3 regions of the Anoxybacillus sp. UARK-01 genome follow, and region 2 is predicted to be linked to each of the others. Evidence: riboswitches for the same ligand, from Rfam matches in the RefSeq annotation. Region 2 holds a riboswitch; each other region holds the start of a gene.

The links. A riboswitch is a leader RNA that binds a small molecule or an ion and turns the genes downstream of it on or off. The one in region 2 is predicted to bind S-adenosylmethionine.
Region 1: another riboswitch for S-adenosylmethionine. It lies ahead of mtnK (S-methyl-5-thioribose kinase); the one in region 2 lies ahead of B6A27_RS05270 (bifunctional homocysteine S-methyltransferase/methylenetetrahydrofolate reductase).
Region 3: another riboswitch for S-adenosylmethionine. It lies ahead of metK (methionine adenosyltransferase); the one in region 2 lies ahead of B6A27_RS05270 (bifunctional homocysteine S-methyltransferase/methylenetetrahydrofolate reductase).

Annotation. Positions count from the first base shown of each region.
Region 1 is NZ_NASY01000057.1:16,704-27,055, reverse strand. It holds gene B6A27_RS17840 (pyridoxal phosphate-dependent aminotransferase) at 1-678, opposite strand, end outside; gene B6A27_RS17835 (carbon-nitrogen family hydrolase) at 774-1,589, shown strand; SAM riboswitch class I at 1,679-1,786, shown strand; gene mtnK (S-methyl-5-thioribose kinase) at 1,878-3,071, shown strand; gene mtnA (S-methyl-5-thioribose-1-phosphate isomerase) at 3,089-4,150, shown strand; gene B6A27_RS17820 (sugar ABC transporter substrate-binding protein) at 4,147-5,298, shown strand; gene B6A27_RS17815 (sugar ABC transporter ATP-binding protein) at 5,295-6,842, shown strand; gene B6A27_RS17810 (ABC transporter permease) at 6,790-7,797, shown strand; gene B6A27_RS17805 (chemotaxis protein CheX) at 7,883-8,338, shown strand; gene B6A27_RS17800 (methylated-DNA--[protein]-cysteine S-methyltransferase) at 8,373-8,870, opposite strand; gene B6A27_RS17795 (PAS domain-containing sensor histidine kinase) at 8,845-10,352, opposite strand, start outside.
Region 2 is NZ_NASY01000031.1:163,581-173,932, forward strand. It holds gene metH (methionine synthase) at 1-2,914, opposite strand, end outside; gene B6A27_RS05270 (bifunctional homocysteine S-methyltransferase/methylenetetrahydrofolate reductase) at 2,907-4,760, opposite strand; SAM riboswitch class I at 4,835-4,938, opposite strand; gene B6A27_RS05275 (YajQ family cyclic di-GMP-binding protein) at 5,168-5,659, opposite strand; gene B6A27_RS05280 (CvfB family protein) at 5,744-6,610, shown strand; gene B6A27_RS05285 (BMP family lipoprotein) at 6,714-7,691, shown strand; gene B6A27_RS05290 (methyl-accepting chemotaxis protein) at 7,706-9,358, shown strand; gene B6A27_RS05295 (ABC transporter permease) at 9,452-10,352, opposite strand, start outside.
Region 3 is NZ_NASY01000042.1:42,762-53,113, forward strand. It holds gene B6A27_RS09955 (NADH dehydrogenase subunit 5) at 1-63, shown strand, start outside; gene B6A27_RS09960 (DUF2309 domain-containing protein) at 56-2,671, shown strand; gene pckA (phosphoenolpyruvate carboxykinase (ATP)) at 2,884-4,470, opposite strand; SAM riboswitch class I at 4,691-4,806, shown strand; gene metK (methionine adenosyltransferase) at 4,969-6,177, shown strand; gene asnB (asparagine synthase (glutamine-hydrolyzing)) at 6,363-8,261, shown strand; gene B6A27_RS09980 (C39 family peptidase) at 8,258-9,109, opposite strand; gene B6A27_RS09985 (gamma carbonic anhydrase) at 9,237-9,770, opposite strand; gene B6A27_RS09990 (alpha/beta hydrolase) at 9,862-10,352, shown strand, end outside.

The sequences.
Region 1 (10,352 bases), on a different contig from region 2:
CGCCTGCAAAAAGCTGATCGGTTTTTGCCCGTCAAATCCAATCGCACCATAAGCAAAGTCATGGACAACGCAAATTCCATGCTTTTGTGCAAACGAAACGGTCTCTTGAAAAAACGAGTCTGTCGCTACAGCTCCCGTCGGGTTATTTGGATAATTTAAAAACATCAGCTTGGCTTTCTCAACCACCTTTTCATCCAATTGACGATAATCAGGCAAAAAGCCGTTTTCGCTATAAAGCGGCATCATTTCCATTTTTGCACGCGCTAATGCCACTCCCGACCAATAATCAGGGTATCCGGGATCCGGCACAAGCACAACATCGCCCGGATTTAATAAGCACTGCGGAATTTCCACAAGCCCTGCCTTTCCACCGAATAAGACAGCTACCTCTCTCTCAGGATCAACCGTAACGCCATATTCGCGCTGATAGAAAGCAGCCACCGCCTCTTTTAAAAACGAATAGCCACGAAACGGAGAATACTTATGGTATTTTGGATTAGCCGCCGCTTTTTGCAGCGCTTCTACGATATGCGGAGGCGTCGGTTGATCAGGATTTCCTTGACCAAGATTAATTACATCATGTCCTTGAGCCACCACTTTTCCTACTTTGTCGACAAGCGAAGCAAAAAACTGCTTCGGAAGACTTTGCAACAACTCGGATTGGACAAATGATTTCAATTGCTTCACCTACTCAAAAAATTCTTGAAATTCTAGTCAAACATCATATATCGTAAAAATTAAATTGTAAAGACATTTTTTTGGGGTGAATGATTATGACATTAAAAATTGCTTGTCTTCAGCTCGATATTGCTTTCGGAAATCCTGCGGAAAATAAACGCCGCGTTCAACAAGAGATCGAAAAAGTTTGTCAAAGCTCTGTTGACGTCATCGTCCTTCCTGAACTATGGACAACCGGATACGATCTCGCACGCCTTGACGACATTGCTGATGAGAATGGCGCTGATACCAAATCGTTTATTAGCAAGCTCGCACGCCTGCACAACGTCTGTATTGTTGCTGGCTCCATTGCCAAAAAAACCGCTGCCGGCATCACCAATACCATGTACATTGTCAATCGAGACGGCGACATTGTAGGAGAATACAGCAAACTCCATCTCTTTCAGCTCATGGATGAGCATTTGTATTTACAATCCGGTGAATCGAGCGGCTTATTTACCTTGGAGCAAACGTTGTGCGCGGGAGTCATTTGCTATGACATTCGCTTCCCTGAATGGATTCGCGCCCATACAATCCAAGGCGCAGAGTTATTGTTTGTGGTCGCCGAATGGCCACAGCCCCGCCTTGAACATTGGCGAACCCTTTTGCAAGCGCGCGCGATTGAAAATCAATGCTATGTAATCGCCTGCAATCGTGCTGGAAAAGATCCGAACAATCAATTTGCCGGCCATTCACTTGTCATTGATCCATGGGGAGTCATCCTCGCCGAAGCCGATGAAAATCCATGCTCTCTTATGGCCGAAATCCAGCTGTCAAAAGTGAAAGAAGTTCGCAAGCAAATTCCTATTTTCCAAGACCGCCGACCTGAGCACTATATTTCGGCCGAAAAAAATTTTCAAAAAAACAGTTGACAAAACTGGCAAATCGAATGTATGATTCGAATCAAGCGAATTGAAAAAAGTTTTGCATTGTTAAAAACATTCGAATAAAACCGAACAAACTCTTATCAAGAGCAGGTGGAGGGACGAGCCCGATGAAGCCCGGCAACCGACTTAACCAACGTTAAGCACGGTGCTAATTCTTGCAGCAACACGCTGAGAGATAAGAGGGGAGAAGCCGACTTCAAACCTCTTTCGAAAAGCGAAAGAGGTTTTTTCATTGTTTCATTGATTGAGTGAATGATAAGGAGGGTACAAATGATGACACATTCTAAACAATCCGTCTACGAGCCTTTAACGGAATCAGGAGCGGTTGCACTCGCTGCTCGATTAGGCTTATTTCCGGAAGGAACACCATTCATTTGCCAAGAAATTGGCGATGGTAACTTAAATCTTGTGTTCCATGTATTTGATCCCCAAACAAAGAAAGGAGTCATTATTAAACAAGCGCTACCATATGCAAAAGTCGTCGGTGAAAGCTGGCCGCTTACGCTTAAGCGGGCTGTCATTGAAAGCCATGCGTTGCGCACGTTTGCCGACTACGTTCCGCAATACGTGCCAAAGGTATACTATTCGGATGAGTCGTTGGCGATTACCGTGATGGAGGATTTATCGCATCTGCAAATTGCTCGAAAAGGATTCATTGCTGGAAAAACATATCCGCTTCTTTCCCAGCACATTGGAGAGTTTATCGCTAAAACGTTATTTTACACATCGGACTTTGGCATGAACCAGCAGCAGAAAAAACAGCTGCAACAAAATTTCATCAATCCAGAGTTATGTAAAATTACCGAAGATCTCGTCTTTACTGATCCGTTTTTCGACCATGAAACGAATAATTTTGAAGAGGAGTTGCGCCGTGACGTAGAGGCTCTTTGGAATGACGATGCGCTTCATCTTGAAGTAGCAAAACTCAAGCGGAAATTTTTAACGGAAGCCGATGCGCTCATTCATGGGGATTTACATACTGGAAGCATTTTTGCAAGCGACACAGAAACAAAAGTCATTGATCCTGAGTTTGCGTTTTACGGCCCATTCGGGTTTGATATCGGCCAATTTTTTGCCAATTTACTCCTAAATGCGTTGTCCCGTTCAGAACATGAGCCACTATTGGCTCACATCGAAAAAACATGGAATGTATTTACGCACACGTTTGCTGCCCTTTGGGAACAGCATAATGTAGAACCGTATGCAAAAACTGAAGGATTGTTGCAAGACGTGTTGCAGCAAACGCTCATCGATGCGGTCGGTTTTGCTGGTTGTGAAATCATCCGGCGCACGATCGGCTTAGCCCATGTCGCCGATCTTGACGGAATCGAAGATCAACCTACGCGCATCCATGCCAAGCAGCTTGCCCTTCAGCTCGGGCGACAACTGATTTTACATCGCCAGACGATCCATGAAGTGCAACAAATACGCTCTTTGTTCTTTCAAACATTTGCTGCCACTCATTAAACGAAAGGAAGAAGAATATGGATTCATTGCTCTCCATTCCGCGTTCTGTTGAATGGAATCACACACATTTGACCATTTTAAATCAGCAAAAGCTTCCGAATGAGACTGAATATTTAGAATTAAAAGATATTCAATCTGTGTGGGATGCAATTGCCACATTGAAGGTTCGCGGTGCTCCAGCGATTGGCATCACAGCTGCATACGGTCTTGCTTTAGCGGCACACAGCTATCAAACGAATTCTCCCGAAGATTTTCGCAACCTTCTGAAAAAGGATCGTGATTATTTGGCAAGTGCCAGACCGACAGCCGTCAATTTATTTTGGGCGCTCGACCGCTTGATGGCCAGCATTGCGAACGTTTCGTCTGTCGCCGATGCCAAAAAAGCATTGGTTCATGAGGCAATCCGTATTCAAAGCGAGGATGAGAACACATGCCGCTCCATCGGTGAACATGCCCTTTCTCTTTTTCAAGAGGGAGATCGCATTTTAACCATCTGCAACGCTGGATCAATCGCTACTGCTCGATATGGTACCGCGCTTGCTCCCTTTTATTTGGCAAAAGAACGCGGAATTCGTCTGCATGTCTATGCTTGCGAAACAAGACCCATTTTGCAAGGCGCGCGGCTGACGACATGGGAGCTCATGCAAGCAGGCGTTGATGTAACGCTGATCACTGATAATATGGCAGCACAAACTATAAAGACAAAAGACATCACAGCTGTCATCGTCGGTGCTGACCGCATTGCCGCAAACGGAGATACCGCCAATAAAATCGGTACATTTGGCTTGGCATTGCTCGCTAAAGCATTCAACATTCCTTTTTATGTAGCGGCTCCCCTGTCCACTATTGATTTATCGACTAAGACAGGGGCAGATATTCCGATTGAAGAGCGTCCGTCTGAAGAAATAACCGAGCTGGCAGGAACACGAATCGCTCCTCTTGGAGTAAAAGTATACAATCCTGCTTTTGATGTGACGCCTCACGAGCTGATTACAGCCATTATTACTGAAAAAGGAATCATAAGCGGCCATTATGAAAGCGTGCTGACAGCTTTGTTTAAGGAGGAAATCAAGCGATGAAAAAACGACACACATTTTTGTTGGCAATCCTATTGTTATTCGGCATCATGCTCGGAGGCTGCACCAATGAACAAGATGCTGTAAGCTCTAAACCAGCGGCTAAACAAGAAAACACGGAACAGAAGGCGACGAACAATACAGCCAATGAATCCGCTTCCGCTGAGCAGGCCGCTATTCCAAATCAATTAAAAAAACCCATTAAAATTGCGGCCATTATGCAATTTTCGATCGGTACCTTCTCCTCTCAATATATTGCTGGCGTAAAAGATCAAGTGCAGAAATTTGGCGGAGAAGTACAAGTTTACAATGCTGATAACGATTTAACGAAAATGGCTTCATATGTAGAAACCGCGATCACGCAAAATGTCGATGCCATCCTTTTGGACCACGGACGAGCCGACGCATTAAAAGGGCCGGTTGAAAAAGCGGTGGCCAAAGGCATTCCTGTCGTCGCTTTTGACAACGACTTAAATATTCCCGGCGTAACCGTCATTGACCAAGATGACTATAGCCTTGCTTGGAAAACATTAAAAACATTAGCAGAAGATTTAAATGGCGAAGGAAAAATTGTTACCATCTGGGTCGGTGGTTTTACACCAATGGAACGGCGTTATGTCATTTATGACGCATTTAAAAAACGGTATCCAAGCATTAAAGAAATTGCTAAATTCGGCAATGCCAGCTCTAATACAGCATTAGACACACAAACGCAAATGGAAGCGATTTTGAAAAAATATCCGAACAAAGGCGATATCGATGCTGTATTCGCTACATGGGACGAATTTGCGAAAGGAGCCACACGAGCCATTCAACAGGCGGGCCGTACCGAAATCAAAGTATACGGCATTGATTTAAGCGATGAAGATTTGCAAATGATTCAGCAGCCAGACAGCCCATGGGTAGCAACAACCGCGACTGACCCTGCCGAAGTCGGCCGAGTCCAAGTACGGTTTGCTTATCAAAAAATTGCAGGTGAGAAAACGCCAAGTATTTATTCTCTCGAGCCACATCTGGTGAAAAAGACAGACTTGCCTAATCAGCAAGTAACAATGGGAGATCTGCATCAATACATTACTGGCTGGGGTCAATCCAACGTCGCTCTCTCTCCATGGATGAAAACATTAGAAGAACAGGGGAAAACAAAATGAGCGGGCTTTTCATGAACAATATTTATAAATCGTTCGATCGCGTGACCGTATTAAATGGCGTGAATTTCCATGTAAAGAAAGGGGAAGTTCACGCCCTTTTAGGAATGAATGGAGCCGGAAAAAGTACATTAATGAAAATTTTAGCTGGAGATCTTCAACCCAATGAGGGAACTATCACGATCGACGGCACAGACGTCAACTTTCCAAATCCGGCGGCCGCCAAGAAGGCCGGCATTGGCTTAGTGGTTCAAGAAGTCGACACAGCGCTATTCCCCTTTTTAACAGTCTATGAAAATATTGTGGCTGATGATTTGGTCCATGCCGCCCGCCATCCATTCCTTTCATGGAAAAAGCAAAAGCAGCGGGCAGCCCAAGTACTGCAGCAAATCGGGCTATCGCTTCCGCTTGATAAACGGATTCACGAGTGTACGCTGCATGAAAAACAGCTTATTGTACTAGCGAAAGTGCTTTTCTCTTCTGCCCGTTACATTATTCTGGATGAACCGACAGCCGCCTTAAGCGAGGTAGAAACAAAACGCCTTTTTTCGATTATGAAACAATTAAAAAATCAAGGCGTTTCCTTTATCTATATTTCTCATAAGCTCAAAGAGGTGAAGGAAATTTGCGATCAGGTAACCATCCTGCGCGATGGTTCCGTCGTCCATCAAGGTGATGCTGCCCAGCTGTCAATCGAAGAGATGATTTATCATATGGTTGGACGGACTCAGCAACGAAAAGAAAGAGAGCGACGCACATACGGCGAGGACATCCTTTTTGAAGTCAAGCAATTGCAAATTCCGAAAACAAACACGATGATTGATCTGCAAATTCGCAAAGGGGAAATTGTCGGAATTGCCGGATTGGTGGGGGCAGGAAAAACAGAGCTAGCCGAAAGCCTATTTGCCCATACGAAAACAACCGGGGAATGGTTGATTCATGGAAAGCGTCATACGTTTTCTTCACCAAAAGAAGCGATTGCTGCCGGCATGTGCTTTATTCCTGAAGAACGGCGAAAGCAAGGACTCTTTATGAGCGAAACGACTCGCACCAATTTAACTGTCCGTTTACTATCATCACTAGCAAAATGGCAATGGATTTCTAGAAAACAGGAGAAAGAAAGGGCTCAGCAGCTCATCGATACACTCCATATCCAGCCTTCCTCCCAGCAAGCCATCGTCAAGCAACTAAGCGGCGGCAATCAGCAAAAAATTGTCATTGGCAAATGGCTACAAACAGGCGGCGAGGTTTTTATTTTTGATGAACCAACAAAAGGCATTGATGTGAGCGCAAAAGCAGAGGTATTTGCGATTATTCGCTCCCTGGCCGAGCAAGGGAAAGCCGTTCTATATTTAACAAATGAATTTCAAGAGCTGCTCGATATCGCTGATACAATCTATGTCATGGTTGATGGACAGCTTGTACAGCGTTTTACAGCAGAGGAAGCAACATATGAACAACTGATCTATTACAGCAGCGGAGGTGGCGAAGAAAATGGCACAAGTACAAACAACAACGCTTTCAACCGTAAAGCGATCTCCTCTTAATTTTCTATATAAACACGGAACATTGCTTGCCATTCTAGTTGTCATTGCTTATTTCAGCATTACGCTTGATCGTTTTTTGACGTATGAAAATTTTAGTGATATTTTGCGGTCCATTTCGATTGTAACACTCGTAGCCATTGGCATTACATTTTCTCTTATTGTCGACGGCTTTGATTTATCCGTCGGTTCAACGGTCAGTCTCGCCACAATCGCGAGTGCAGCTTCTCTCGTTTTATATCGACAAGAAATTTTGGTCACTCTTCTCGTTCCGCTTTTATTAGGAATAGCAGTGGGCCTATTAAATTCGTTGCTCATTGTCAAACTAAAGCTCCCTGATCTTCTGGCAACACTGGCAACCATGTATGCCATCAATGGGGTGCATCTCACTTATACAAAAGGGTTTTCCATCTACAATGACATGCCCCTTCCAGACGGAGGAACGGCGCCGGGAAAGTTTATTCCATCCTTTTTATTTATCGGCCAAGGAGAAGTAGGCGGCATTCCATTCTCTGTATTACTCATGTTATTCATTGTTGCCGCTTCCCATTTCTTTCTGACCTATACAAAGCCTGGCCGTTTATTCTACATGACAGGGGAAAATCGGGAAGCTGCCCGACTTTCGGGAATTCCAGTCAATCGCTATCGAACATATGCATATGTCATTAGCGGATTTTTCGCAGCACTTGGCGGTATCGTCCTTGCCTCGCGAATCGGAACCGGACAAGTTTCTGCCGGAGCCTCCTTTTTAATGGACGGAGTGGCCGCTGCCTATATCGGCTTTTCCGTATTCGGCGCAGGGAAACCAAACGTTATCGGCACTTTATTCGGATCCATTTTAATTGGTGTACTTTTAAACGGTTTAACCATGATGAATGTCCCATACTATGCCCAAGATATTATTAAGGGAGCGATTTTAGTAGGGGCGTTAGCGCTCTCACATCTCCAAAAGAAATAGGAATGTTTCCCCATCGGCTTATATGAAATTTTGTGATATGATAAAATTACTAGCGCATTTGTCTTATGAACGGGGGAACAAGCGGATGACGACAGCAACAACTCTTACTCATTTATTAAACAGTGCCATTCATTCGATCAAAACGGTAATTCCAGCGGGGATTGAGATTGAAAAACCGGCTTTATACCATGCTAGTTCAATCCGCTCATCTTTATCCGTGCTGATTGGAATGACTGGACAAATTCATGGGCAGTTAGTCATCGCAGGAACGAATGATCTTTTTGCGCAAATCAGTCAACTTATGTATGGAATGATGCTAGAGGGAGAAATGCTCGAATCATTTACATGCGAGTTAGGAAACATGATCGCTGGTCAATTGGCGACACATGCATCGAGCCAGCAAATGATGATGGACATCACTCCTCCCACTTTGCTTGTAGGAGAAGCGAATGTAAAAGGGTTTCAAAAAGCGATTGTTGTTCCTGTCAATATTGTAGAAAAAGGAACATTAAATATGATTGTCACTCTCCATCATGAATAAAAAAAACTAGAAGCGATTTTTGCTTCTAGTTTTTTTATTCTCTAGCATAGCTTTGCTCTAAGTTTAACAGCTTTTCTTTTATATCTGTTCGACTTCCCGCATAGCCGGTTAATGAGCGATTCTTGCCAATGACGCGGTGACACGGAACCACAATGGCAAGCTCATTAGAACGGTTCGCCTGGCCGACCGCCCTTACCGCTTTCGGATTTCCAATTTTCTCAGCAATCTCGCTATAGCTTACCGTTTCGCCATATGGAATCTCGCAAAGCGCTTGCCATACCTTTTCTTGAAACGGTGTACCCTTCCATTTCAATGGAAGCTGAAATCTTTTCCGCTTTCCTCGGAAATATTCATCCATTTGTTCAAGTGCCGTTTGCAGCAACTCAGAATCACTTTTCACCATTTCATAGTTGCTGCTCAATTCTTCCCAGTCGTCAGCAAATAGCTCGATTTTCACAATGGCTTCCCCGTCTGAAACAATATACAAATCTCCTAGCTCTTTGGAGCTATAAACATTGTATTCTAGCTTCATGATCTCCCTCTTTTTCTGTTCTTTCAATCGGCAACGTAATATGGAAAGTCGTGCCTGTCCCCACTTCGCTTTCCACATCAATTTTTCCTTGATGCTCCTCAATAATTTTATAGCTAACCATCAGCCCGAGTCCAGTTCCACGTTCTTTAGTCGTATAAAACGGTTCACCCAGCTTTTTTATTTTGTCCTGAGGAATACCGCAGCCTTGATCCTTGACGGAAACGCGAATCGATTGGCGATCCACTCTTTGAATGCCCACCTGTATTTCTCCGCCTTTTGGCATCACTTCAATGGCATTTTTTAAGATATTGATAAATACTTGCTTAAGCTGATTCGGCTCGCAGTAAATATACGGCAAATCTTCGGCAAAGTCAGGGATAATTTGCACATTATGCATCATCGCCTGAGCGCTAATTAAATCAATTGTATCTTTCATAATTTTGCAAACATCATTTTGCTGGTATTGAATGGCTTGCGGTTTTGCGAGCACAAGAAACTCGGTAATAATGGACTCAATTCTCTTTAACTCAGACATAATCACATCAAAGTACATGGAGTAATCTTCGCTAATGCTGCCTTGCAACAACTGAATAAATCCTTTTAATGCTGTCATCGGATTACGAATCTCATGAGCAATTCCTGCTGCCAGCTCACCCACCACATTAAGCGTATCTGATTTACGAAGCTGCCACTCCAGTTCTTTTCTCTCAGTCACATCCCGCAGCATCATCATACCAACATTAGGAATAATTTCCCTTTTTAATGAAATTTCAACTGTTCGTTGCTCTCCCTTATTTGTTAACAGCGTCATTTCCGCATAAGCTTTGCCAAATTGCTCGCACTGCTTAATCAATTTATAAAACACCTTCTGCTCTTTTTCCGGGACCCAGTGGACAAACGGCTCATGAATTAATTGCTGCTTTGTTGCTTGAAAAATTTCGCAAGCGATTGGGTTCGCATCCAAAATACGATACCCCTCTCCCCAAAGCAGAATGCCATTCATCGAGTGATCAAAAATGCTGCGAAATTTTTGTTCGCTCTCCTGCAGTTCTTTTTCCATTTTGCGTCTTTCGGTGACGTTGCGGAAAATAGCCAAATGGAAGCCGTCAATAACTCCCTGCTTCATCGTAAACTCAAGCTGCTTATCCTCTCCATTCGGCATATGAAAGGTTAGTTCATCACGAATTTCGCCCGTTTTTCGGAAAAGCTCAAACACATGGTGTGCCTTTTCGTCGCGATAGTCAATAAAATCAAGCAAATTTCTTCTTGTGAGCAAATTGAGCGGCAGCTCGAACGTTCGGCTTGCAGCAGGATTGGCATTGACAATGTGTCCATAGTCATTCCAAATTAAAATCGCCTCATGCGCTTGTTCAAACATCGCACGGAATCGCTCTTCGCTTTTTTGGAGCTTAATCTCCATATTTTTCTTTTCCGTGACATCGCGCATAATCGCCATATAAAATCCGCTATATACATTTGATG
Region 2 (10,352 bases):
CGATCATGGTTTTTTCATCTTTCGGCGAGTAAATATAAATACGGTTTCCATCGCTTTGAGCGGGAAAAAATTGATAGACAGCCGCTGGCTTTAACCACTGTTGCTGTTTGGCGGCAGAGAGAAGATCCTCTATCAATTGTTTGAGAAAAACAGCTTTTTCATTTTGTTCCGCTAATAACTTTTTCACTTTTCCTTTCAAGCCAAGGTGATGTCCGAGCAGCATTTGCCAGTTCATATACGGCTCAATATGGGCGAGCGGGATATCTTTTAGGACATGACGCTCTAGATCTGCCGGAACATATACTGGAACATGGATGGATACATTGGACCGAACAAGGGTAGCCGTTTGCGATGATGACGCTGATACCGTAAAGCTTTGTTCCTTTCGTTTATATTCAACCTCGTTTTGCTGCAGGCGGTTGGCAAGGGAGAGACCGTCCATGGCGTCTTTTGCATAAAGCACGATTCCGTCGTACTCTGGAGCGATTTTATTTTCGGTAAATTTTCGCGATAATGCTGCTCCACCGACAAGAATAGGCAAGGAAATGCCGGCTTGTTTTAAATCTTGAGCGGTTAGCACCATTTGTTGGGCTGATTTGACGAGCAGCCCCGACAAGCCAATAATGTCGGGTTTTTCGGCTTTTATGGCTTCAATCAGCTGCTGGGAAGTGACTTTAATGCCTAGATCCACTACGTGATAGCCGTTGTTGCTCAAAATAATGTCCACTAAATTTTTGCCGATGTCATGCACATCCCCTTTGACGGTAGCAAGCATCACTTTTCCTTTTAGACTGGTTTCGGTTTTTTCCATATAAGGCTCCAAAAAGGCGACCGCTGCTTTCATCACCTCAGCACTTTGCAGGACTTCAGCGACAATGAGCTGGTTGTCATTGAACAGCCGGCCTACTTCATCCATACCGGTCATAAGCGGACCATTGATAATATCGAGAGGGTTGTTATATGTTTGCAAGGCCAACTCTAAATCCTCAAGCAATCCCTCTTTTGTTCCTTCGACGACATAGGAGGCGAGCCGTTCCTCGAGCGATAAATGAGTATTCGTTTTTTTCGTTTCTTTCGTTTTGCCCCGGTAAAACTGAATAAAGGTGTTTAAAGTTTCATCATTCGTATGAAAGAGGAGCGCCTCAGCCAATTGCACTTCCTCCGCTGGAATGGAAGCAAAGCGCTCAAGCTTTTCCGTATTAACAATCGCGTAATCAAGGCCGGCTTGCGTACAATGATATAAGAAAACAGAATTTAAAATTTCCCTGCCAACTGGCGGCAATCCGAATGAGACATTGCTGATACCGAGTATGGTTGGACAATGTGGCAGCTGTTCTTTAATGAGTCGGATGCCCTCAATCGTTTCTTTCGCGGCGCCAATATATTGTTCGTCGCCGGTGCCGACTGGAAAAACGAGCGGATCAAAAATAATGTCATGTGGCGGTATGCCGTATTTATTGACAAGCAAATCGTAAGAACGCAAAGCGATTTCAAGCTTTCGTTCAGCGGCAATGGCCATTCCTTGTTCATCAATCGTGCCAACAACAACGGCCGCTCCATAGCGATGAATGAAAGGAGCAATTTTTTCGAAACGCTCCTCTCCGTCTTCGAGGTTAATGGAATTAATAATCGCTTTTCCTTGCGAATAGGAAAGGGCGCACTCAATCACTTTTTCATCCGTTGAATCAATCACGAGCGGCACCTTTACCTTTCGAACGACTTGCTGGATAAATTGTTCCATATCTTCCTTTTCGTCGCGATCCGGATCTGCAAGGCAGATATCGATGACATGAGCGCCGTTTTTTACTTGCGTTCGAGCAATTTCCGCTGCTTCTTCATATTTTCCTTCCGCAATCAAACGTTTAAATTTGCGAGAGCCGATGACGTTTGTTCGTTCGCCGACAAAAAGCGGGCGCATTGTTTCATCGTAAATAAGTGGCTCGATTCCTGAAACAGCATGAACGGAGAATGAGGTTGGAATCGTGCGCGGAGCGACATCGCGAACCGCTTCAGCGATAGCGCGAATATGAGACGGCGTTGTGCCACAGCAGCCGCCGACGATATTGAGCCAGCCTTTCTCAGCAAAGCGGCGGATTTTTTTGGCTAACATATCCGGTGTTTCGTGATAATGCCCTTCTTCATCCGGGAGCCCGGCGTTTGGATAACAGCTGACGGCTGTATCGGCTAGTTGAGAAAGAGAACGCAAGTGATCAGTCATAAACTCCGGCCCAGTTGCACAGTTGAGCCCAATGGCAAATGGCTTCATATGGCGGACGGAAATAAAAAACGATTCAATCGTTTGTCCCGCCAGCGTCGTTCCCATCGGTTCAATCGTCCCAGATATCATAAGCGGAACGATTTTTCCTATCTTTTGAAATGCTTTTGAAATGCCGATAAAACCCGCTTTTACGTTAAGTGTATCTTGACACGTTTCTAAAAGCAGAAGATCGACGCCGCCGATTAATAGGCCGCGCGCTTGCTCTTCATAGGAGGCTACAAGTTGGGCAAATGTTGTCCCCCCGGTAACAGAAAGGGTTTTCGTTGTTGGACCCATCGAACCGGCGACAAACCGCGGCCAGCTTGAAGTGGAATGGCGTTCAGCCGCCCGCTTAGCCAGCTTGGCTGCTTCTATATTTAATTCAAGCGCCATATGGCCGAGCCCATATTCGTCTAACACCATGCTGGTAGCACCGAACGTATTGGTTTCAATGATATCGGCTCCCGCTTCAAGATAGGCTTCGTGAATCTGTGCAATGACGTGAGGGGAGGTCACAGATAAATATTCATTGCATCCTTCGTATGATTCGCCGCCAAAATCAGCAGCTGTAAGCTCGGCGCTTTGAATCATCGTTCCCATTGCTCCATCCATTACTAAAATTTTCTTTTTCAGCTGATTATACAGTTGGCTAGCCATGATGAAGTACCTTCCTTTCTGAAATCGAACGTTCTTTTTCTTGAATATAGCGGACGAGCTCGACTGTCATTTCATAGCGCAAAAACGGCGTAATTAAATAAATGCCGCGAAATAAATCAAAAGCCGCATCGATGAGCGATTTGGCGATGGCAATTCCTTCTCTCGACGATTGAATCGGATCATGGGCGCAAGCCGCCATTCGGGAACGAATATCGTCCGATAACGTGATTCCCGGTACTTCGTGATGCAGAAAGTCGGCGTTACGTGCGCTTGTAAGCGGCATAATGCCGATATAAATCGGCGCTTCAAGATGTTTCGTTGCCTCGTATACCTCTTCGATTTTTTGTTCGGAATAGAGCGGCTGCGAAATAAAGTAGTGGGCGCCGCACTGAATCTTTTTCTCAAGCCGCTGCACCGCTTTATCTAAATAACGGACATTCGGATTGAAGGCCGCAGCGATAGAGAAGTTGGTTTTTTGCCCAAGCGGCTGACCGGAGTAGGAAATCCCTTCATTAAATTGGCGAATCAGCTGAATTAAATCAAATGATGACAAATCATACACAGATGTTGCGCCAGGAAATTCGCCGATTTTGGATGGATCTCCGGTGACAGCAAGTACATCCGTAATGCCAAGTGTATGCAATCCCATTAAATGAGATTGCAGACCAATCAGATTGCGGTCGCGGCATGTAATGTGGATCAGCGGACGGATGCCTAGCTGTTGCTTAATAAGGGTTCCGAGCGCGACATTGCTGATGCGCGGAGTAGCTAAAGAATTATCAGCCAGTGTTAGGGCATCAATATTCGTTTCTTTGAGCGCTTTCGCTCCTTCCAAAAATTTTCCGATGCCCAGCTTTTTCGGCGGATCTAATTCAACAAGGACCGACCGACGTTTTTTTACGATATTTTCTAAAGGCGGTTCAGATTTTGGCTCTGCTGATGGAATCGAGATGGTTGCTTGCTGCTGTTTCACTTGTTTCGTTTGAATTGGCGTGCGATCAATCAAGGCTTGTGCCATCGCCGCAATATGTTTAGGCGTCGTTCCGCAGCAGCCGCCGATCAGGCGGACGCCTTGTTCGCGAAAGGAGAGAGCCGTTTCCTTAAAATATTCGGCGTTCGTTTCATAAACAAGGCGGCCGTCGCGATAATCCGGAAGGCTAGCATTCGGATAAGCGGAAAGGAATGCGGTGCTGGGAAGCGGCACGGCTTCAAGAGAACGAATCATATGATACGGACCAAGATGGCAGTTTAATCCAACTACATCGGCCCCCAATTGTTCCAATTGGGAAAGCGCATCGCTGAGCGGAGTCCCGTCTTGCAGCACGCCAACACCGTGAAGGGTCACATGGGCGATAATCGGTAATGTTGTTTCTTTTCGGGCGATGGCGAGCACCGTTTGAAGCTCCTCTAAGTCGTAATAGGTTTCAAGCAGAATTCCATCTACTTCTTCGTGCAAAAGCACGTACAACTGCTCCCGAAACGTCCGTTTCACTTCTTCAAGAGTGATGGCGCTTTTCTTGAATGTGCGAAGACCGCCGATGGTTCCAAGAACATAGGCACGGCCTGAGGCCGCTTGTTTCGCTAGCTTTACAGCTGCGCGGTTGATTTCTTTTACATCGTCCTCCAATCCATAGCGTGCTAGCTTCATATAGTTTGCGCCATATGTATTGGTTTGAATGACTTCTGCGCCAGCGTCAAGATAAGCTTCATGAATATGGATAATATCTTCTGGTTTGGAGAGATTCAATTCTTCAAAACATCGGTCAATTCCATGGGAGTATAATAAAGTTCCCATCGCCCCATCGGCGATGATGATTCGTTTCTGCAATTCTTCTAAAAATCCCATGCGTATCACTCCTTCGTCTTCTTAAAAAATAAAAAAAGCCTTCTAAAAATAAGAAGAAGACTTTGGGTTGCTCCTTCTTATCTTCCAAGCATCAAGCCTGTCTGGAATTAGCACCTTGACATACAGTCAGGTTGCTGAGAGTTCACAGGGCCAGTCCCTCCCTCTCTCTTGATAAGAAAAATGAGTATGCAATTTTCAATCAATGCGTTATTTATAATTTAAATAATTTTTAGAAAATATTCAACTGCAAATTTTGATTATTTTTTAGATGGAACGGATCAGCGCTCAAAAGGCGACGATCAGGCAAAGTTTGTGGACTTACGCCAGGAAATCTATAGTTCGCATTTTGGTTATAAAAACAGCCTAATTCCTCCGAATTAGGCTGTTAAGACGAAGCGCACAAACCCCTATCGATAGTTGACAAATTGTACATCAATCGGCAAATCAGCTTCACGGATCGCTGTGATCACTTTTTGCAGATCATCTTTGCTTTTGCCGCTGACGCGGATTTGATCTTCTTGAACTTGGCTTTTTACTTTTAAGCCTGTGTTTTTAATAATCGTATTAATTTTTTTCGCATGATCTTTGTCAATTCCTTGAACAAGGCTGGCACGTTGACGGACCGTTCCTCCTGAGGCTGGTTCTATTTTTCCGTATTGAATATTTTTGATAGAGACCCCGCGCTTAATCAGTTTGCCGATTAATACATCTTTCAATTGCTCAAGTTTGAATTCATCGTCGGAAACGAGGATCAGTTCGTCTTTTTCTAAGGAAATGTCACTTTTGCTTCCCTTGAAATCGTAGCGGTTTTGAATCTCCTTCATGGCGATATGAATGGCGTTAGTAACTTCAGATAAATCTACTTTGGATACGATATCAAATGAGCTTTCTTTCGACATATATTACCTCCAGTAAAATTTGGTCATTTTGTTTTTATTATAGTAAAATGTAGCATGATAAACAATAAAAAGGAAGATGCATCCATGAAACAACTTATACCAGGAGAAATAAGAACATTAACCGTAAAGCGGGAGGTTCCGTTTGGCTGGTTTTTAGCGAGCGGTCAGGAAGAAGTGCTGCTTCATCAAACGGAGATAGACCGTCCACTTGCAATCGGAGAAGAGGTCCATGTCTTTTTATATCACGACCATCAAGGACGGTTGAGCGCTACAATGAAATCACCCAAAATAACAAAGGATACATATCATTGGGTGGAGGTGGTTGATGTTGTTCCAAAGCTCGGTGTTTTTGTTGACATTGGCATATCAAAAGATGTGCTTGTGTCTAGCGATGATTTGCCTCCTCTTTTGTCACTATGGCCACAGCGAGGGGATCAGTTATATTGTTCGTTAAAAACAGATCGGAAAGGGCGCTTGTTGGCTAACTTGGCGGATGAGGAAACAATCCGGCAGCTTGCTACGAAAGCTTCGGAGTCCGTCTTTAATCAAAATGTGCGCGGTCGCATATATCGTGTGATCAAAGCTGGAGCGTCTATGATCTCAGATGTGGGTTATATCGGTTTTATCCACGAATCTCAACGCAGGAGAGAACCGCGTCTTGGCGAAGTAGTCGAAGGGCGTGTCATCGCTGTCAAAGAAGACGGTACAATGAATGTGTCGCTGCTGCCGCGCAAGCACGAAAGCATCGACGAAGATGCAGGAATGATTTATCGTTACCTTGAAAGCAGAGGAGGGGCCATGCCCTATCATGATAAAAGCAATGCAGAGGATATTCAAGCGCGCTTTCAAATGAGTAAAGCCGCGTTTAAAAGAGCATTGGGACGGCTTATGAAAGAAGATCGGATTTATCAAGAAAATGGCTGGACTTATATCAAGCATAAGGAAGAATAGAAGCGGGGGTACAATACTCCGCTTTTTTTGTGCAGGGCTAAAAAGATGCCCCTATATCGCCGATAAAAATAGTGGATAGATTACAGCATAAGGGGATAAATCGATGAAGCAACTACGTCTTATCATTGTTATGATGGTGGTCGTGTGCCTTTTTTCAGGATGTTCAGCGCAGGAAACGGCCACAACAAAAGAAAGAGTAAAAGTCGGTATTATGTTGTCTGACGTCGGACTTGGAGATCAATCGTTTAGTGATTCTGCTTTCAATGGATTGATGAAAGCGCGCAACGAGCTTGGCATTGTGTTCGATTATCGCGAATTGCAGGATACGAAAACGTATGAACAAGGGCTAAAAGAATTGGTCGAAGAGGGAAATGATATCGTCATCGGCCTCGGATTCATGGTGCAAGAGGATTTGGAAAAAGTAGCGAAGCAATATCCAAAGCAGCCTTTTATTCTAGTGGATGCTGTGTCCAATTTGAAAAACGTGACTTCGATTACGTTTAAGGAAGATGAGGGAAGCTTTTTAGCCGGAGTGGTCGCGGCGTTAGCGACCCAAACGAATCAGGTTGGCTTTATTGGCGGAGACGATGTACCGCTTATCCACAAATTTGCCGACGGCTTTGAAAAAGGGGTTCATGCCTTAAAACCTTCAGCTTCTGTGAGCGTGGTGTATGCCGGGGATTTTGGAAATGATCAGCTTGGCGCCAAGCTTGCGGGAGAAATGTTTAAAGGCGGCTGCGACGTCGTATATACGGCCGCTGGATTTACGGGCGTGGGAGCGTTAAAGGAAGCGGAGGCGCAAGGAAAGTATGCCATTGGCGTTGACAGCGACCAATATTTTTATGCGGAAAAGGCGGTTGTCACATCAATGGTGAAAAATGTGGATGTGGCGCTGTTTACGATTTTACAGCAATATGTGCAAAAAGGCGAAATGCCACAAGGGACGGTTCAACTGGGCCTTAAGGAAAATGGCGTCGGACTTGCGCCGATTCGCGTGATGGCATGGAGCGAGCCGCAACAAAAATTGATCGAACAATGGAAGCAAAAAATTGAAAATGGTGAAGTAACAACGAAGGAATAGAAAAGGGGATAGCGATGACGGTTCGGAAAAAGCTATGGCTTCATGCCACGATTTCGATTTTGCTTTCGATCGGCATGATGGGATTTATTATTGTCAATATGCTGTCGATTCAAGCGACCAACAAAGATATTGTGCCCGTGCTTTTGACTATTCAGGAGCTAGAAGCGAGCATGAAATCAACGAAGCAAAGCTTAAATAACTTTGCCTACAATATGACAGAAGGAAATAAGCAGGGGGCCATTGAACAAGTTCAGCAAACAGAGCAGCTCATTCGTAAGCTGAAGAAGATGTTAAAGCAAAACCATTTTCAAGCTTTATTGGAAAAAGCAACGACCAAATTTTCCAATGTACATGAGCAATCCATTGAAGCTTTGAACACTCTTGATGCGTCTGAGGCCAGACGGCAAGCGATGCGAATCGAAGGGGCTATGAATGATATATATGGTTTAAAGTTGGCTGCAAATGATTTTTATGAACAATTACAGCAAGAGATGCAAGCGCAAATCCGCTTTGTGGTGTGGACGGCAATCATTGGAAGTATGGTGCTTCTCGGATTGGCTGGCGCAAGCAGTTTACGGCTCACACGTTCTATTACTAAACCTCTTGAGCATCTAGCGGCCAACGCGAAAGAAATAGCGAGCGGCCATTTGCTTGTTGAGCCTGTTTCCTATAAACATCATGATGAAATCGGCGAGCTCAACACTTCATTCAGCCAAATGGTCCATGAGCTGCAGCGGCTGCTACATTCCGTAGATTCCGCAAGCCGGCGTGTTGAAACATTTGCTAAAGAGATTGAACAAGAAAATAAAATGCTCACAGAAATTAACCAGCAGGTTGCTTTATCTACGAATGAGCTATCAGCCGGCGCTCAAAGTATTTCCGAAGAACTGCAGCAAGCGGTATTGCTTATCGAAAAAATGGACGATACGTTTGCACAAACCGCTGAACGGACGAAACAAACGGCTCAGTACAGCGAAGTCGCAGTAGAAGCGATTCGCACTGGACAAAAGGCGATTGGGGAACAAATGAAGTTGATCCGCGATAACGCTGAAGCGACAGCGCTGATCGAGAGGGAAACACAAGAGTTTATTAGCCATGCAGCGGATATTGAACAAATGGCAAAATCTGTATCGGAAATGGCGGAGCAAACGAACTTGCTTGCGTTAAATGCGGCCATTGAAGCAGCCCGTGCAGGAGAAGCGGGAAGAGGATTTGCGGTAGTGGCAGAAGAAGTGCGCAAGCTTGCCGAGCAGTCTGCGCAAGCAACGAAGCAAATTTTCGCCACTGTTTCTCACATTAAACAAGGGGTCGCTTCTGTTTCATCTGCGGTTACGCAAGGAGTGAAAATTGCTGAACAGCAATCTCGGTCAACGGAAGCAACAGCAGAAGCTTTTCGTGAAATTGAAAGCAAGGTGATTGGGATATCGGCTGATATTCAGGAGCTCGTAGCAGATGTGGCTGCCTCTAAAAAATTGGGAGAGAGCGTGTTGCAAAATGTGGAAAGCATTAGCGCGGTTGTTGAGCAATCGGCGGCCGGCAGCGAGGAAATTGCTGCTTCGATGTCTGAACAGCTCGTCGCTTTTGAAAAAATGGTGGAAAAAGTGGCGGTGCTGCGTCAATTGACGGATGAATTGCATACAGTGATGACAAAGTTCCGCATGGAATAAATTTATCATCAAATAAAAGTTCTCCACGTTTTTTAGGTGGAGAACTTTTGTTTTAAGGCTGAAAGGTTGTCTCTAGTACATTTAAGAAACCTATTATACAAAATTATTAACGTTGTTATTTCTTCCAAACTTATAGGCCGAGATGAGGAAAAAGATCAGTGCGAATGCGAGGATAATGAGCAAATTCAAATATAAGCTTCCAAAGGAATGGCCTTGCTGTAATTTTAACAACGCATCCAGCGTCCAGCGTTGCGGCAGAAAATTAGCTATTTTTTGTACGAAAGTAGGCATAATATCCGCTGGCCAAAAACATCCTGAAAGCATGCAGGTAGGAACAACGATCAAGTTTTGCATCGCTCCTGCTGAAGCAGAGCTGTTTGCAAAAGCGACCGTTATAAAAGCGATGCCGATGGCTACTAGTGAAAATAACATCAGAACAACGGCCATTTGCCAAAAAGCAATATTTGTTTTTATGTGAAATACTCGATCCATTATCACTAATGTAAGGATAATCTGTCCGGTCATCACAATCATGTTGACGATGATATTTGACAATACGTATCTTTTTCCATTAATAGGAGCGGATAATAATCGGAAGTATGTTCGATTCTCTTTTTCTTTCACGATCATTTCCGCTAAATTGCCCGCTGAAAAAAGCATAATCATCAGCAAATATCCGATGGTCTGATAGGTCATGCCGATATTTTTCGATGTATCTTTCAACGAATGGACCGATGTCCGAAACGGCGATTGCTGGTAGCGTTCGTACATTTGCAAAAATGTGCGTTCATCCCCGTTAGCTATTTTTCCGAGCGCACTAATATTATTGATGTAGTGATATAGGTACGATTTGATGAAACCGGTAATTTCCGAGCCATGAATCGAAACAATTTGCAGATGGTCGGGTCGTCCTTGCTGGACACTTTTAGAAAAGCCTGGATGAAAAACAAGCACGCAATCGAGCTTGCCGGATGTGATTTGATCGTCTATTTCT
Region 3 (10,352 bases), on a different contig from region 2:
ACTGTTGAACCACACCCGCACTATTTGAGCATTTATGTGAAGGAGGGAGCTAGTGATGAGTAAACAGGCCATTTCGCTTGAACGTCCCCGCAAGCAGGCAACACGAAAAGCGGTGTCTGGCATAGAGCGCCCAATCGCTAAGATAGTCGAGAAGGCAAGCGAAGTCATTGCTCCGCTTTGGCCTATCTCTACTTTCATTGCCCGTCATCCGTGGATGGAACTTGAATATTTACCATTTTCAGAAGTGGCCGAACGATTTCAACGCATGCCTGGCATCCATCTATATCCGACGATGGCATCCTTTCGTGCAGCGCTTGAAAAAGGCGAAATTGATCTCTCATTTTTGGAGAGAAAGCTGCATCGCTGGCTTGATGCACAGAATCTTTCAGTGCCTCGCCATGAAGCAGAACGATTATGCCGCGCCTTTCTTTGGAATGATGAGGTACCAGCGGAATGGTTGGCTTCCTCTGAATGGAATCAGTTGCCGACAGCTACTTCTTGGCGGAACGCGGTTATTCAGCCGTTAAGTGCGCATAATAGCAAGCAAAAACAACGTCTTGATCAGCAAATGATAAAATGGTGCAAATTGTTTTTAGATGAAGGACAGGCGGCGTGGGGGCTGCCATTTCGAGAGCTTGGATTGTTTGGCGCCTGGCGCCAGCTGGTCGGGCATGATCCGGCGTTGACGAAAGATGAACGGCAACGGCTTTTTGACTGGCCGAGTGCTCCAGAGCTGGCGTTGCAGCGCGTCTTGTCTGAATTGAACGTAGATGAAGAGACAGCGGTCAACTATCTTGAAGCCCACCTTCTGGCTTTGCCGGGATGGGCTGGCATGTTGCTCTGGCGTTCTAAACAAACGGGTCAAGATACCGCCTTACTCGTCGATTATTTGGCCATTCGTCTTTCGCTAGAATGGGCATTGATGGCTCCGGATTTGCCATTGGATCCTAGCATGGACGATGATGTTGCTGATGATTGGCGTCAGCTATTGGTTGCGTGGCTACATTGGGGAGGTATGACAGCAGCTAAATGGCAGCAACTGAAAGCAGAGGAACAATGCGCCCGCCTAGCGTTTGCCGACCGCTTTTGGCGCTTGGAGCGATACCGCCTTTGGCTTGAGGCATGGGAAGAAACGTATGAAGAACAGTTAAAGACAACGATTCGATCTTCTTGTTCTGCAGATGAGCAGAAACCTGCTGCCCAGTTTCTTTTTTGCATTGACGTTCGTTCAGAAGTGTTTCGCCGTCATCTTGAAGAAGCCGGACCATTTGAAACGTATGGATGTGCTGGATTTTTTGGCATTCCGATCAAGACGCGTGAACTGGATAGCCATCATACTCACCCATCATGTCCGGCCATCGTCCAACCGCAGCAGGAGATTTGTGAAGTGGCTGCTGTACCGGAAAGCATGACGGATTATCGACGCCGTCGCAATATGTTCCGGTTTGCCGGACAAATATTTAAGAAAGTAAAGCAAAATTTGCTAGCGAGTTTATTATTGCCCGAAATGAGCGGATCTTGGCTTGGATTGCATACTCTTATGCGCAGCGCCGCTCCTGAGAAGGCAGGTCATTTGTTCCGAAAGATAGAAGAGACGATGGAGAAAAAGCCGTCAACAGCGCTGGTGCTCGAACGGCAAGAGAAATCAGAAGCATCAGATCTGCCCATCGGATTTTCAACGGAGGAAAAAATTCAATACGTTCAGCAGCTGCTTCACAGTATAGGACTGACTTCATCGTTTGCGCCATTGGTGATCGTATGCGGCCATGAAAGCGCAACAGTGAATAATCCGTATGCTTCTTCGCTCGATTGCGGTGCATGTGGCGGAGCAGCGGGAGCATTTAATGCCCGAGTGTTTGCCGCTCTTGGCAATTTGCCAGAAGTACGCGAGGGACTTGCGCAACGCGGTATCGTCATTCCAGATGAAACCGTATTTGTGGCTGCAGAGCATGTGACAACGATCGATGAACTGCGCTGGATTGAAATTCCGGTGTTATCAGAATCAGCACAGCAGGCGTTCCACTTAGTAGAAAGCGTGCTTCCTAAAGTAAGCCGGAATGCGAATGAGGAGCGGTGTGCAAAATTGCCGTCCATTGGAAAAAGACCAAATGATGCGGTAGCGGAGGTACAGCGTCGGGCTGTTGACTGGAGTGAAATTCGCCCGGAATGGGGGCTTGCGGGAAATGCCGCGTTTGTAATTGGCAGCCGTAGCCGAACAAAGCATTGCCATCTCGATGGAAGAGTATTTTTACACAGCTACGATTGGCGACAAGATCCTACTGGTGAGCTTCTCTCGGGCATTATCAGCGGACCGGCTACAGTAGGACAATGGATTAATTTGCAATATTACGCATCGACCGTTGCCCCTCACTATTACGGAAGCGGCAGCAAAACGACGCAGACGGTCACTTCCGGGATTGGAGTGATGCAAGGCAACGCCAGCGATTTGCTTACTGGGCTGCCTTGGCAGTCCGTAGCCGCTTCGGATCAGGAGTTATTTCATTCGCCGCTTCGATTGCTTGTTGTCATTGAAGCGCCGCGTTACTATATTGAGCGTTTGCTCACCGAGCACTTGCCTTTTTCTCAAAAAGTGAAAAATGGCTGGCTCCGTCTCGCATCGATTGATCCCGATAGCGGGGAATGGGTGTCGTGGGGACGCTCCCTATTTTAAAAGATCTGGAAAAGCCGCTTAGTCCAAGTGATTGGCTAAGCGGCTTTCCATATAATCAGGACCAAAATGGGTGAAGAGGAATTTTAACACATGGACCGAGAAGTCTTCTCCCTCTTAACGAAATGGAGGTGGGAGAGGTTTATGCAAGTTTTAGGGTTGCTACATGTACAAAAAAAGGGGGGATCTACACGACGGAAGATGCCCCCTAAATATTAAGCAATTGGTCCGCCAAGCTTTTCAATGCTTGGATCGACATTCGTAAATTTTTTGAAGTTTTCACGGAATTTTGCGGCAAGATCTTTTGCTTTTTGCTCGTATGCTTCTTGATCAGCCCACGTATTTTTTGGAAGCAATACTTCATCAGGCACTCCAGGAACATGCGCCGGAATTTGTAACCCAAAAATTGGATCTTGTACCGTTTCGACGTTGTTCAACTCGCCTTCAAGGGCTGCTTGCACCATTGCTCGCGTATATTGCAGTTTCATGCGGCTGCCGACTCCGTATTCCCCACCGGTCCAGCCTGTATTCACTAAAAACACTTGTACTTGATGCTCGTCGATTTTTTTGCCGAGCATTTCTGCATAACGTGTTGCTGGAAGCGGTAGGAACGGAGCTCCAAAGCAAGTCGAGAACGTTGCTTGCGGTGACGTAATGCCGCGTTCTGTGCCAGCCAATTTGCTTGTATAGCCGCTCAAGAAATGATACATCGCTTGTTCTTTTGTAAGCTTGCTGATTGGCGGTAAAACGCCGAATGCGTCAGCTGTCAAGAACACGATAGTTGCCGGATGGCCAGCGACGCTTGGATCAACAATATTGTCGATCGATTGAATCGGATACGCTGCGCGCGTATTTTCGGTCAACGTTGCGTTGTCGTAGTCAGGAGTGCGTGTGTTTTCATCTAGAACGACGTTTTCCAGTACAGCGCCAAAGCGGATCGCATCAAAGATTTGCGGCTCTTTTTCACGTGAAAGATTGATGCATTTTGCATAGCAGCCGCCCTCAATGTTAAACACTCCGCTATTGGACCAGCCATGTTCATCGTCTCCAATTAAACGGCGCTTCGGATCGGCAGAAAGCGTCGTTTTTCCGGTTCCTGATAATCCGAAAAATAGTGCGACATCTCCTTCTGGACCGACGTTTGCCGAGCAGTGCATTGGTAAAATGTTTTGCTCTGGAAGAAGGAAATTCATCACAGAGAAAATGGATTTTTTAATTTCTCCCGCATATTCAGTACCGCCAATGAGCACGATGCGGCGTTCAAACGAAATGATAATAAACGTTTCTGATTTTGTTCCATCGACAGCTGGATCCGCTTTGAAGTTTGGTGCGGAAATGACTGTGAACTGTGCATCGTGTGTTTCCAGCTCTTCCTGTGTCGGACGGATAAAAAGCTGATGTGCGAATAAATTGTGCCAAGCAAATTCATTGATAACCTGAATAGGCAGGCGATAGGCCGGATCAGCTCCAGCGAAGCCTTTGAATACGAATATCTCATCTTTTTGCATTAAATAGTCGATGACTTTATGATATAATTGATCAAAGACTTCTTCGGAAATCGGTTGATTAACTGTGCCCCAATCGATTTTTTCTTTTGTGGAGGCTTCCGCTACAATATATTTATCTTTTGGTGAACGTCCCGTATATTTTCCAGTTGTAGTGGCAACCGCGCCAGTCGCTGTCAGCATTCCTTCTTTGCGCTCAAGAACTTTTTCTACTAGTTGAGAAACAGACAAATTTTGCTGTATGTTTTGCCGTTGGAGCAGTATATTCAACTTATTGGTAACATCAACAATGCTCATCTACAAAACCTACCTTTTTGTAAAGTTATAAACCTGAAATTAGTATAACACATTTAAATAATTAGTCCATACTATTTAACGTAATTTTTCACGTTTATTTTTTGTCTATTTTGTTGCAAATACATATGGAGAAAATTACCCTGTGCAACATGAAAAAATTTTGCCGAATCATGTTGACTTTTTTTTGTTGATTAAGCTATGATAACATATTGAACGGTTACTCTTATCCCGAGTTGGTGGAGGGACAGGCCCAATGAAACCCAGCAACCGTCACAACAATTATACATGTGAAATGGTGCTAACCTGTGGCAAGGCATAGCCCTTGAACGATAAGAGTGAAAGGCGCGATATGAAAGCAAATCACCTTTCCTCGATATCGAAGGAAAGGTTTTTTCGTTTATATAAGCGGGGGAATGAGTGCCGTATCAATTTTTCAGTGATCAGAGGCGCAAAAGGCGGCGTCTCTCAAACATGAACATAAGAGGAGGAAAACAACGAATGTCAGCCAAACGCCGTTTATTCACTTCTGAATCTGTTACAGAAGGCCATCCTGATAAAATTTGCGACCAAATTTCCGACGCGATTTTAGATGCGATTTTAGCAAAAGATCCAAATGCCCGCGTAGCATGCGAAACAAGCGTAACAACGGGTCTTGTATTAGTGAGCGGAGAAATTACGACATCCACATATGTGGATATTCCGAAAATCGTTCGCGATACGGTTCGCGAAATTGGTTATACTCGTGCGAAATTTGGCTTTGATGCTGATACATGCGCAGTATTGACATCGATCGACGAGCAATCACCTGATATTGCCATGGGTGTTGACCAGGCATTAGAGGCGCGTGAAGGTCAGATGACTGACGAAGAAATCGAAGCGATTGGCGCGGGCGACCAAGGATTGATGTTTGGATTTGCTTGCAATGAAACAAAAGAGCTTATGCCTCTGCCGATTTCGCTGGCGCACAAATTAGCTCGCCGTCTCTCAGAAGTGCGCAAAGAAGATATTTTGCCGTATTTGCGTCCAGATGGCAAAACGCAAGTAACAGTGGAATACGATGAAAATGGCAAGCCGGTACGCATCGACACGATTGTTGTTTCGACACAGCATCATCCAGAAATTACGCAGGAGCAAATCGTGCGCAATATTAAAGAACATGTGATTCAACCAGTTGTTCCAGCGGAATTAATCGACGAAAATACAAAATACTTTATCAATCCAACAGGTCGTTTTGTGATCGGCGGTCCACAGGGAGACGCTGGATTAACAGGCCGTAAAATCATTGTTGACACATATGGAGGCTATGCTCGCCACGGCGGTGGCGCGTTTTCAGGAAAAGATCCGACAAAGGTTGACCGTTCGGCAGCCTATGCTGCGCGTTATGTCGCTAAAAATATTGTCGCTGCTGGCCTTGCTGAAAAATGCGAAGTGCAGCTAGCCTATGCAATCGGCGTGGCAAAACCAGTGTCCATCGCCATTGATACATTTGGCACAGGAAAGGTATCTGAAGACATTTTAATTGAAGTGGTGCGCAATAACTTTGATCTTCGTCCTGCTGGCATTATTAAAATGCTTGATTTGCGCCGTCCGATTTACAAACAAACGGCGGCCTATGGTCACTTTGGCCGCGCGGATGTGGATCTTCCATGGGAGCGCACAGACAAAGCGGAAGCGTTAAAAGAGCAGGCTCTTGCATTGGCGAAGTGATAAGGCATCAAAAGAGAGTTACATGAATATGTAGCTCTCTTTCTCTTTTCTGTTTGATTTGCAACGAATGTTGATAAGGTTCGACTAATTTATTGTAATCAATGGTTAAAATAAATGTAACGTTCCAAATGTCCAAATCTGTGGTATAATTTTCGAGTTGAATATAAAGAAGTAGGTGAAACGGCATGTGCGGTTTTATAGGTTGTGTCCATGATCATCCAAAAACACTTGATGAACAATGGAAAAAAACGTTTGAAGAAATGAATGACATGATTACTCATCGCGGTCCTGACGATGATGGATATTTTTTTGATGAACATGTTCATTTCGGCTTTAGACGTCTCAGCATTATCGATTTAGAAGCTGGTCATCAGCCGTTATCGTATGAAAACGAAAAATATTGGATTATTTTTAACGGTGAAATTTACAACTATATTGAACTGCGTGATGAATTATTGCAAAAAGGATATCCATTTGCGACCCACTCCGATACAGAAGTCATTATTGCTTTATATAGCCATGAAAAAGAAAAAGCGGTCGAAAAGCTGCGCGGCATGTTTGCCTTTGTCATTTGGGACAAGGAAGAAAAATCGGTTTTTGCCGCTCGGGATCCTTTTGGAATCAAGCCATTCTTCTATATGGAAGAGGAAGACCGCACCTTTTTTGCATCGGAGAAAAAAAGCATTTTGCATGCGATAGAAAATGATTTACTTGACTATGAAGCATTGCAGCACTACTTAACATTTCAATATGTCCCTGAACCGATGACGATGTCTGCCGGAATCCGCAAGCTGGAGCCTGGCCACTATATCAAAAAGAAAGTTGGCGAACCATTGACGATCCATCGCTACTGGAAAGCGAACTTTCAGCCCGTTGTTCAATCTGAAGATGAGCTTGTAAAAGAAATTCGCGAGGTATTATTTGATTCGGTGAAGGTGCATATGCGCAGCGATGTGCCTGTCGGATCATTTTTATCAGGAGGAATTGATTCATCGCTTATTGCTTCGATTGCCAAGCAATTTCATCCCAACATTAAGACGTTTTCTGTTGGCTTTGAGCGTGAAGGATTCAGCGAGATTGACGTAGCGAAGGAAACGGCGGAAAAACTGGGAGTCGAAAATATTAGCTATGTCATCTCTCCTCAAGAATATATGGATGAACTTCCAAAAATTATGTGGCATATGGACGATCCGCTTGCTGATCCGGCGGCTGTTCCGCTTTATTTCGTTGCTCGCGAGGCAAGAAAGCACGTAACCGTTGTCCTTTCAGGAGAAGGGGCTGACGAGTTATTTGGCGGCTACAATATTTACCGTGAGCCGCAATCGCTGGAGGTTTTTGAACGAATGCCTCAGGCGGCGAAGTCAGCATTGCGAATGATTGCCCGCATTCTTCCTGATGGAGTAAAAGGGAAAAGCTTTATTGAACGCGGTTTAACACCGATGGAGGAACGATATATCGGCAATGCGAAAATGTACAGTGAAGCAGAAAAGCAAAGCTTGCTGAAAAGTTATCGTAGTGGACTGGAGTATACGAATATTACGGCTTCTCTTTATCAGGAAACGCCGGATTATCCGCCTGTCAATCGGATGCAGTATGTCGATATCCATACATGGCTTCGCGGAGACATTTTATTAAAAGCGGATAAAATGACAATGGCGCATTCGCTGGAGCTGCGTGTTCCATTTTTAGATAAAGCGGTGTTTGCGGTAGCAGCCAAAATCGCTCCTGAATGGAAAACGGCGCAGCAGACAACGAAGTATATTTTGCGAAAAGCAGCAGAAGGTATTGTTCCTGACCACGTTTTACACCGTAAAAAACTTGGGTTCCCAGTTCCGATTCGCCATTGGTTGAAAAATGAAATGCATGATTGGGCGAAAAATTTAATTAAAGAAAGCGATACGGATTATTTATTCCATAAAAATCAGCTGTATCGTCTTCTTGATGAGCACTGTGCAGGAAAAGCAGACAATAGCCGAAAGCTTTGGACTGTGTTTGCCTTTTTAATTTGGCATCAGGTTTATGTTGAAAAAAAGTATGATTTTTCCTATTTATATAAAAAAGACAAACAACCATTATCAATCTAATCCGATTGATAAGTGATTGCTTGTCTTCCCATTTGCACCCAAGCATCTAAAAACTCGGCTTTGGGTGCTTTTTGATTTTTTGTCTTTTTCAGCGGGTCGTTAAAATAAATATAGTCCTTATCATATCCAGTAATCACAACAGAATGCTCGTAGTAGGTGATTTGAATAGGGCCGCTTGGAGTATCCCACTCGCGGAAGGCGGAGGCTGGGAGCTTTTTGAATGTGCTGTTTGTAATGATCCAAATGGGCGAGCCTTGAGAAAGATATTTTTGCAGCTCGCTAAAATCGCTGCCGGTTAAATTGACAATTCGATGCGGCAAATATTTCTTGGCGAGCTGTTCAATTGGTTCGTGATATACCCCCAGTCCCGGAGTAGTTAGAGAATACATATCGCCGACAAATCCATCATGCGGATTTCCAAAGTATACTTTGCCATTTCGCCGTTGAAACGGAGTCGGGTCCTTCTTTACTTGCTTTGCCAAGGTGATCTTGTCGACTTTCACTCCAGCGTCTTGCAGAAGCATGGCGAGACTAGTTACTTCACAGCCGCGCGGCAGCTCAGGAAGCTGAGAGATCAGCGGGACATCGAGCAAAACGAAAGGTTTGATGTCCTCTTCAATAAAAGTGGAAACGACCCGGCGCAAGCTCGCTTCCTCTTTCATGAAATCCAGTTGCTTCCAACGATTAATCGCCGCTTTAAATTCATGCTGACGAAGCATCACCAATGCTAGCATGGCCAGGCAAAAGGCGACAACAATCATTTTCCAGCCCGTTCTTAGCAAATAAATCGTAATGGCTCCAAGTAAAAGAACGATGAGCGCAAGCAATAAAATAAGACTAGACGACATGCTGTTTTCTCCCTTGTTTTCAAAATTCATACCCTATCATATCATATTCTCAGTGAAAAAAAGGAGAATTTTTAAGCGAAGCGAAAAGATGATGATCGGGTCTTTTGAAAATAGTGAATCATCCCTATCAGTCAGAAGATTCTTTCGCGCGAAGCTGCAGCGATTTGTAGTATTGGCCTTTTTCCACATATTCGCGGCGGATGCGGCTCATTTCTTTTTCATCCTCTTCTGTCAGCTCGCGAATCACTTTAGCAGGACGCCCAAACGCCAACGTTCGCGGCGGAATTTTTTTGCCTTGCGGGACAAGGCTGCCTGCACCGATAAATGCCCCTTCACCAATTTCGGCTCCATCCAAAATAATAGAGCCCATGCCAATTAACGCATTTTTACGAATGATCGCGCTATGCAAAATGACTTGATGTCCGACGGTGACGTCATCTTCAATAATGAGCGGATTATTTGGACTTTGATGCAAAATCGAGTTATCTTGAATATTGACGCGATTGCCGATTTTTGTCGGAGCGACATCGCCTCGGATGACCGTATTAAACCAGATGCTTGTTTCTTCACCGATGATCACATCGCCGGTAATCGTTACATAATCGGCGATAAACGCTGATTCTGCAATTTGCGGATGCTTATCTTTATACGGATAAATCATGGACTTCTTCCTTTCTTCTGATGAAGGTATGTATTTACTATAAGTGTACAAACTTTTTTTATATTCGTAAATGCGAAAGGGGGATTTTGGCATGTGGAAATGGGAAGCAGAGCAGGCAAAATCGGTGGTGGTTATCGTTCACGGTGCGGCTGAGCATCATGGCCGCTATAAATGGCTGATCGAGATGTTCCGTTTACATGGCTTTCACGTAGTGATGGGTGACCTCCCAGGACAGGGAACCACGACGAGAAGGAAAAGAGGGCATATTGGATCATTTGATGAGTATATCAATGAAGTCGCAGACTGGATTAAGGCCGCCCAAGCTTTTCAGTTGCCGATTTTTTTGCTTGGGCATAGCATGGGGGGACTTGTGGTCATCCGTGCTTTGCAGGAGAAACGCTTGCCCGTCAAAGGCGCGATTTTATCTTCACCTTGCTTAGGGTTAGTCACTTATCCGTCTAAAGGCTTGGATCTATTATCGAAGGTATTAAACCATATCGCTCCTTCCATGCTGTTTGACTCAGGACTATCAGTAGAAGCAGCGACAAGAAATGAAGAAGTACGCGAGATGGATAAAAATGA